2 regions of the Peribacillus sp. NPDC101480 genome follow, and region 1 is predicted to be linked to the other one. Evidence: riboswitches for the same ligand, from Rfam matches in the RefSeq annotation. Region 1 holds a riboswitch; the other holds the start of a gene.
The links. Region 1 has a riboswitch for lysine ahead of dapA (4-hydroxy-tetrahydrodipicolinate synthase). Riboswitches for the same ligand answer to the same signal wherever they lie in the genome.
Positions count from the first base shown of each region.

Region 2: another riboswitch for lysine. It lies ahead of ACQKMF_RS03585 (aspartate kinase); the one in region 1 lies ahead of dapA (4-hydroxy-tetrahydrodipicolinate synthase).

Region 1 covers NZ_JBNNSB010000005.1:276,802-281,132, forward strand. The annotation lists gene ACQKMF_RS18410 (metallophosphoesterase) at 1-1,093, opposite strand, end outside; lysine riboswitch at 1,800-1,978, shown strand; gene dapA (4-hydroxy-tetrahydrodipicolinate synthase) at 2,111-3,007, shown strand; gene ACQKMF_RS18420 (Lrp/AsnC family transcriptional regulator) at 3,449-3,940, opposite strand; gene ACQKMF_RS18425 (DMT family transporter) at 4,192-4,331, shown strand, end outside.
Region 2 covers NZ_JBNNSB010000001.1:707,036-711,366, reverse strand. The annotation lists gene ACQKMF_RS03590 (YslB family protein) at 1-331, shown strand, start outside; gene ACQKMF_RS03585 (aspartate kinase) at 395-1,627, opposite strand; lysine riboswitch at 1,718-1,894, opposite strand; gene uvrC (excinuclease ABC subunit UvrC) at 1,956-3,728, opposite strand; gene trxA (thioredoxin) at 3,832-4,146, opposite strand.

The DNA.
Region 1 (4,331 bases):
CGAGTGCGTTATCTTTTGCCTGTGGAAATGTTACATTTAAACTTCTTAGTGTAGATTTTTCTTCTACAATCGAAGCCTTATCTTTAACTGCAAAAACCGGTGGTAACTGATCTCGATCGTCTGTATATTTAAATTTATTTTTTTTAGAAGGATTTTTTATTACCCATGGTTTTCCTGTCCAATCGTCTTTATGAAAGTCACGTTTTTTAATGACAACTTCATTATTATAAACTTCTACAATCATTCCTTGACTAATATCCCGATATCCTTCTGGATGGAACCCTTGAAGTTTGCCTGGCTCCAATTCCAAATAACTTACAGAAGACGTGCCAACTGACGTAAAGTCTTTTTGATGAATCGTTCTCGGGTCTTCGAGTGGATAATGAGAATGGCCTGAAAATGTAATTACCTGTGGATGTTTCTTTAAAGTATCATATAAAAGTTCTTTATTTTCCTGAGTTCCCCACAAGTCACTTCCATACACAGTGTCTTTAATGTGTTGATGAAGAAAAACAAAGATTGGTTGGTCCGGATTCTCTTTTTCTGCTGCAGCTAACTTTTCACCTAGCCAGTTAATTTGATTAACGGAATATAAACCATGCGTATTACCATTTTCCGGACTTAACGTAATAAAATCATATCCATTTACTTTTTTATGATAGTAAAGAGAATCCATTCCTGTTTTCTCGAGAAAACGATTTTGTGCCTTTTCAACGGAAAGTCCATTCCAATAATCATGGTTCCCCATTGTAAACATGGATTGGACACCACCTTGTTTCTTCTCATTATAAATGGAGAAGAACTTATCATATTCAGAAGCGTATCCATAGTCCGTTAAATCCCCAACGACAACAAAAGCATCCTGTCTAGGCGCAGCTTTATTTAATTGATCCATGGCTGTTCTGAACTTGTTCATATCAGCTGTTGTTCCATCATCAATATGCACATCACTGATTACTGGAAAAACGAGCTCAGGTTTACGCTTATTATCTGAATTTGAAGATTCCGAGAATGCTTGTACACTTGATAAAGAAGTTGTTAATCCTACCGTTACAACTGTCAGCATTGCTGCAAATTTATTTTTCCCTTTCAAAATCAATACCTCCTATTTATCGTTTAGCTAATTATGTATTTTTTAAACAGATCAACAACTATCCTCCTTGTTTATAAATTTTTAAGGTGTTTACCAATTAAAATAGTAACTTTACATTATTAATAAAATATAAGACCAATGTAATTTATATATTAATAAATCAAAAAGGACTAAGGCCAGTATTCGTTCCATTCACTTTTGTCTCGTTTTTGGTATTGATTTTCCATTTCTTAATGGGAATGGAATCCTATCCCTCAACTACGTAGTTACCCGTAAAATGGTAAATGGTTCCACAGTACATAGAAATACCAATTTTGATATGGTAAAGTCTAGAAGAAGGAAAGGAGAGAGGTTATTATAAAAAATTATTAAATATTGTGATGGTAATAACTCTTGTCTTTGGACTGTTTTTTGCGATTGCACCGACACCGATGAATAAAGCATTAGCATTGTCCTATGATAATACAAACCCTTATTCGACAGGTTGTGCTTCTAAAAGCCCAATCACCTATGAAACAGAATATATCTATAAAACTATTAATGTTAAGATTACATAATCTAAAAAAGATGAATCCAGCCCTATACCGTATCCATTTTCATTGATTATTCATGTATTCTAAAAAAAATTTTCTAAATTGCCTTGCAATAGAAAGGATTCCTTGTTATATTACAGTCAATTAAATATTTTCTTGCTTCATACTTTTGAAGTGAGGATAGAGGAGCAAAAACCATTAGTACACATTTTGAGGAGAATGAGATCCTATGACTATTGTGGAAAGGGGAATTTGCCGAAGCCGAAAGAATCTCATGTTCTTGAAGCTGGTTCTGCTATTGAATAAATACAGGACTGTCATATAGGAAACTATATGGAGGGCTATCTTATGCGCGGAAACATTTTTTGATAAATATTGTTTCTACTGCAGCAGCGAATCCTCGTTGTTGCTTTTTTGCGTTTACTCCTGAATGGCCCACCACCTCTGAATATTTTTAAAAAATCATACAAAAGGGTGTGAAGTTATGAATTTTGGCCAAGTTTTAACCGCAATGGTTACCCCGTTCAATCATAATGATGAGGTTGATTTTAATGCTACGAGAACTTTAGTAAACTATTTAATTGCTAATGGCTCTGATGGATTAGTAATAGCTGGTACAACTGGAGAGTCCCCTACATTAACAACAGAAGAGAAACTGGATTTATTCAAAATTGTTGTTGAAGTTGTTGATGGAAGAGTTCCTGTCATAGCTGGAACTGGCTCAAATAACACGAAAGCTTCCATCAACTTAACAAGGCAAGCTGAGGCAGCGGGAGTCGACGGAATAATGCTCGTTACCCCATACTATAACAAGCCGTCTCAAGAAGGATTATTTCAGCACTTTAAGGCTATTGCCCAATCAACATCTTTACCGGTAATGCTCTATAATATTCCAGGACGAAGTGTTGTAAACATGTCAGTAGAGACGATTGTTAACCTCTCAAGAATCAACAATATTGTGGCAGTAAAAGAGGCAAGTGGTGACTTAGATGCCATGGCACAAATCATAAGCAAAACAACTGGTGATTTTACATTGTACAGCGGCGATGATGGGTTAACATTACCGGTTTTAGCCATCGGTGGAACAGGAATTGTTTCGGTTTCTTCACACATAATTGGTAATGAAATGCAAGAAATGATAAATAGCTTTAAAAATGGTGATGTCCATGGTGCTGCCGCTACACATCGTAACCTTCTTCCAATCATGAAAGCATTATTTGCTGCACCAAGCCCCGCACCAGTAAAATCAGCATTAAATATGCGGGGGTTAAATGTTGGAGGTGTCCGGTTACCATTGGTCCCTATAAACGATGAAGAAAAAAGAGCACTACAAATGGCTCTACAACCTAGAAACGAAGAAGCTGTTTTGTTAAATAAATAAATAAATAAAGATAATGATTCATTCAGCATACTTTAATACCGTTTTTCTAATTAAAGACCATAATAAACGGGATAAAATTTTAAAAAGCAGTGCAGCTCATAAAGAGTGCACTGCTTTTTAATCGATCCACGGCTCAGTGCTTAAACTGGTTGAGCAATCCATTTTCAAGAAAAAATATATGGCATACAGTTGGAATTATAAATTTCAAATTTCTAACGCAATGATTTTATCGGGATCGATCATAAGCTTGTATTTCTAGTGATGTTGAGATGTAATTATTGAAAGACATAGTGTACCTGCTCAATTCTCTTGAAGTGATAAGAATAATCTTAAATGACTCGTTCCTTGCGATCCAATCTATAAAGGACTTCATTTTTTTATTTCTTCTTCTACCTTTTCTCTCTCTCTTGTTCTATAAAACACGTTCGATAAAGTGTACTTTTACGAACGGGACTTTTCTTCCCATATAGGTAAAACAGTTGAATATTTAATTTCTCTAAGAGCTAGGCTAGTTTGAATTTTTGTTATGCCTAGTTTATTTAACTTTCTAATAAATATTTCTAATTCCTTCCGATCTTTATTAGCCACTTTTAGAAGATAATCATACTCACCAGTTAAACAATGACACTCTAATACTTCTGACATAGAAGCTAATGCCTTTTCCAAAACTTCCAGTTCTTCAGCTTGATGTATATTTGTACTAATAAAAATGAAACATAATAAATCAAAACCTAGCTTCTCCTGGTTTAAAATTGCTACTTGTCCATTAATAAACCCTTCATTTTCCAAACGTTTTATCCTTGAATGTATAGCTGGGGGAGATAACTTGACACGCTTTGCGAGCTCAGTATTACTTAACTGTGCATCCTTTTGCAGTAAATCTAAAATTTGAATATCAACATTATCTAGAACCTTGCTTACGATAGATTCCACTTATAGTCACTCCTTTTACAAATGTTCCAAAAATAGTATCACTTCAATAGCAAAACAAAATTTAATTCTGTTTATCGGCAATATTCATTAATATTATTCTAAGTTTCTTCTATTATACAAAATAATATATTAAGTAACGATCTAAAATGTTAAAATTATTAATAAATAATTGTAAAAATTGAAATGTCATTGTGCACAATGGCTTCGATCCTTTTACTTAAACAGTGAAAGATGTAAAGGAGCAAAATGAAATGCAATATTATTATTTTTCGTTATTACTTGTAACAAGTTTGTTATGGGGTGGAAACTTTGTCGTTGGAAAGTCGCTTGTCGAACATGCTTCTCCGATGACATTGACGAGTTTAAGGTGGATCATTGCTGTTAGTTGTCT
Region 2 (4,331 bases), on a different contig from region 1:
TCAAATCCTCTATTGGGCAGGTAAACAATTAGCAAGAAAATTCCCATTGAATGGCGATCAGGAAGTGATTGAATTTTTTCAAAGCGCTGGATGGGGCAATCTGGAAATCTTGAAGTATACAAAACACGAGATGGAATTATCCCTGACGGGTGAAATAATCAGCCGCCGCCTGGATTTACACCCTGATTGTCACTTCCAACTTGAAGCCGGTTTCCTTGCCGAGCAGTTTACACTGCAAAAAAAATTCCTCAGCGAATCAACGGAAGAAATTAAACGCCGCGCAAAAAAAGTGATATTCACCATCCAATGGGATCCCAGAGATCCAATCTAATGAGCCCTTAAAACAGACTTACCCTTTTTACCGGAAGTCTGTTTTTTATTGGACTCCTGACACTTAAGCTAGCACATTTGCATGCTGACCTAGTTTAAATGCTTCATGAAGAGATTCGACCGCCTTCACCATTTCCTTTTCATTGACGACAGTCGAAACTTTAATTTCCGATGTGCTGACCATTTTCACCTGGATGCCTGTATTGGCCATCACTTCAAACATCTCGGCAGCCACTCCCGGATTGGATACCATACCAGAACCGACGATGGACACTTTTGCCAATCCGCTCTCCGTTTCGACTCGGTCGAATCCCAATTGTTCTTTATTATTTTCCAGCACGATCAAGGCCGCTTCCGTATCTTCACTTTTTGTGGAAAAAGATAGATTGGTCGTATCCTCGGCAGTCATGCTTTGAATGATGATGTCCACATTAATCCGGTTTTTCGCAAGTGTTGTGAAGATTGTGGATAATGCACCAAGTGATTGGGGCAAACCATATATTGTGACCCTCGTAATACTGTCTTCAAAAGCAATCCCGCGTACAATTAAGTTTTCTTCCATAGTTGCTTCCTCCTCAATGATCGTTCCTGATTCTCTCTCCATGCTTGAACGGACTTCAAGCGGTATTTGATAATTTTTTGCATATTCGACAGCCCTTGGATGAAGGACGCCCGCCCCCAAGTTGGCAAGTTCCAGCATTTCATCATAAGAAATCGATTGGAGTTTTCGTGCGCCTTTTATGTAGCGAGGGTCCGTTGTGAAAACACCCGTTACATCCGTATAAATATCGCATCTATCCGCATTCAGCGCTGCAGCGATGGCAACCGCTGTCGTATCGGAACCGCCTCGCCCTAAGGTAGTGATTTCCCCATTTGCATCGTTCCCCTGGAAACCAGCCACGACCACTATTTTCTTCTCCTGAAGCTGAGCTTGGATCCTCGTGGCATCGATGTTTAAAATCCGGGCATTCCCATGAACGGATTCCGTTTGCATGCCAGCCTGCCAGCCAGTATACGAAATGGCTTCATGTCCTTCTTCAATCAATGCCATCGTTAACAGGGAAATCGTTACCTGTTCCCCCGTAGTCAATAGCATATCCATTTCCCTCTTGCTCGGGGTTCCGGAAATATCCCGGGCCATGGAAACCAATTGATCCGTGGTTTTCCCCATGGCTGAAACAACGACGACTACCTCATTTCCATTCTGCGCTTCCTCGATTACCCGATTGGCAACATTTTTGATTTTTTCTACGCTTCCGACGGATGTTCCGCCAAATTTTTGAACGATTAATGCCATCCTCATGCACCCTCTCTACCTTTTTAGGCAATAAAAAAAGCAATGAGAAATATCTCATTGCTGTGATCACATATCTAAATACTGTAAACACAGTGAGATAGCTCTCCAGGGTATAAACCCTGACAATCCGCCATTTATTAAATGTCGGACCAGGAAAACAAGGTATGAGTCTTGTCTTCCTTCGGCGTCATCCCCTTTCAAAACCTTTCATGGAAGCTCATACTTCTCCAGGTTTTTACTCTTGAATTCCGCACCTCTATCAGCACTTTTAAGTTGTCTAGTTAAAAATTCTTTTTAATCATAGCATAGAGATTTATCGGTAGCAAGATTATTCTTGTAATTTTCTAACGATTCCCTCTGCTACCCCTTTTGGCATGCCAGCTTCCATGATTTCCTCGGCGGTTGCCTCTTTGATTTTCTTCAATGATCCAAAATGCCTTAATAATTGCTTCCTTCGCTTTTCCCCGACTCCTGGAATATCATCAAGCTGGGAGTGAACTGCATTTTTCCCGCGTAGCTGACGATGGAATGTAATCGCGAACCGATGCACTTCATCCTGAATTCTTTGCAATAGGTAAAATTCCTGGCTCCGTGAATCAAGAGGTACGATTTCAAGCGGATTTCCGATCATCAATTGCGAGGTCCTATGCTTTTCATCCTTAATGAGGCCTGAAAGTGGAATATCAAGGCCCAATTCATTTTCCAGAATATCCCGTACGGCTTCAACATGTCCCTTTCCGCCATCAATGATGATCAAGTCCGGAAGCGGCAGCCCTTCTTTCAATACCCGTGAATACCTTCTTCTGACCACTTCACGCATCGATTCATAATCATCAGGCCCTTGGACCGTCTTGATCTTATATTTGCGGTACTCCCTTTTTTCCGGCTTTCCATCAATGAACACGACTAAAGCGGAAACTGGGTCACTTCCCTGGATGTTGGAGTTATCGAAAGCTTCAATTCGATGCGGGGTGTAGATACCCAGTTGCTTCCCGAGGTTTTCCACCGCATTGATCGTTCTTTCTTCATCCCTTTCAATCAAAGAGAATTTTTCCTGAAGCGCGATGGAGGCATTTTTATTCGCCAATTTAAGCATGTCTTTTTTCGCTCCCCGTTTCGGGTGAATCGTTTTGACACCAAGCAGCCCTTCGGCCATTTCGGCATCCACTGATTCAGGCAGCAAGATTTCCTTTGGTTTAAAGTGGTTCGTAATCTCGTAAAACTGACCGAGGAATGTAAGAAGTTCCTGTTCGGGTTCATCGTAGACCGGAAAAAGTGAAACATCCCTTTCTATTAATTTACCCTGCCGGACAAAAAATACCTGAACGCACATCCAGCCTTTATCATAGGCAAAACCAAATACATCCCTGTCGATGAAATCTGTCGTCATCATTTTCTGCTTCTCCATCGTAATATCGATATGGGCAATTTTGTCACGGAACTCCTTGGCCCTCTCGAAATCGAGATCTTCCGATGCCTCCAGCATTTTTTCAGTCAGTTCTTTTTTTATTTCAGTATGCCCGCCGTTCAAGAACCTGTTGATATCATCCACCATTTTTTTATATTCCTGTTCCTCTACATCATATACACATGGGGCCAGGCACTGGCCAAGGTGATAGTAGAGACAAACGCGATCAGGTAAAGTATTGCATTTTCTAAGGGGATAGATGCGGTCGAGCAATTTTTTCGTTTCGTTAGCTGCAAATGCATTCGGATAAGGACCGAAATATTTACCTTTGTCTTTTTTGACTTTTCGCGTAATGATTAGACGTGGGTGGCGTTCCGCAGTCAGCTTTATGAAGGGATACGTCTTATCATCCTTTAGCATGACATTATATTTTGGGTCATGTTTTTTGATTAAGTTCAACTCTAAAATAAGAGCCTCGATATTGGAAGAGGTGACAATATATTCAAAATCCTCAATTTCATTCACGAGCCGGAATGTTTTTCCGTCATGAGATCCCGTGAAATAAGAACGGACACGATTTTTCAACACTTTCGCTTTGCCTACATAGATGATCGTTCCCTGACGATCTTTCATTAAATAACAACCAGGTTGATCGGGAAGAAGGGCAAGTTTATTCTTTATTTGTTGATTCACGCATTCAGCCTCCTGTTCTCCCTTTTTTACAATTATTATATATCAAGATAGCGAAAAAAGCTTCAAGTCCGCAGACTTGAAGCTTTTTTTAGCTAACCTACTATTACGCGTGTTTTGAAATAAGTTCAGCAAGTGCTTCTTTAGGTTGGAAACCAACAACCTTATCAACCACTTCACCGTCTTTAAGCACGATTAATGTAGGGATGCTCATCACACCAAATTTTCCAGCTGTTTCTTGGTTTTCATCCACATCCACTTTTACGATTTTTGCTGTATCGCCAATTTCAGTATCAAGCTCTTGAAGAACAGGAGCGATCATTTTACAAGGTCCGCACCATGGAGCCCAAAAATCTACAAGAACGACACCTTCGCTAGTATCTGTTGTGAACGTTTGGTCAGTTGCATTTATAATTGCCATATATATTTCCTCCTCAAATTTACTCAAATAACTAAAAACAGTATATCATTGTTGCTCGAATCGATGCTAATATTTTGCTTCAGTGGTAGGATGTCCAAAGAAAGAGTAAATATGCAGGCCAAATAAAGGGGCAAGACATGTATCGGCTTATGCCAAATGTCTTGCCCCTCATCTGTATTATTTCT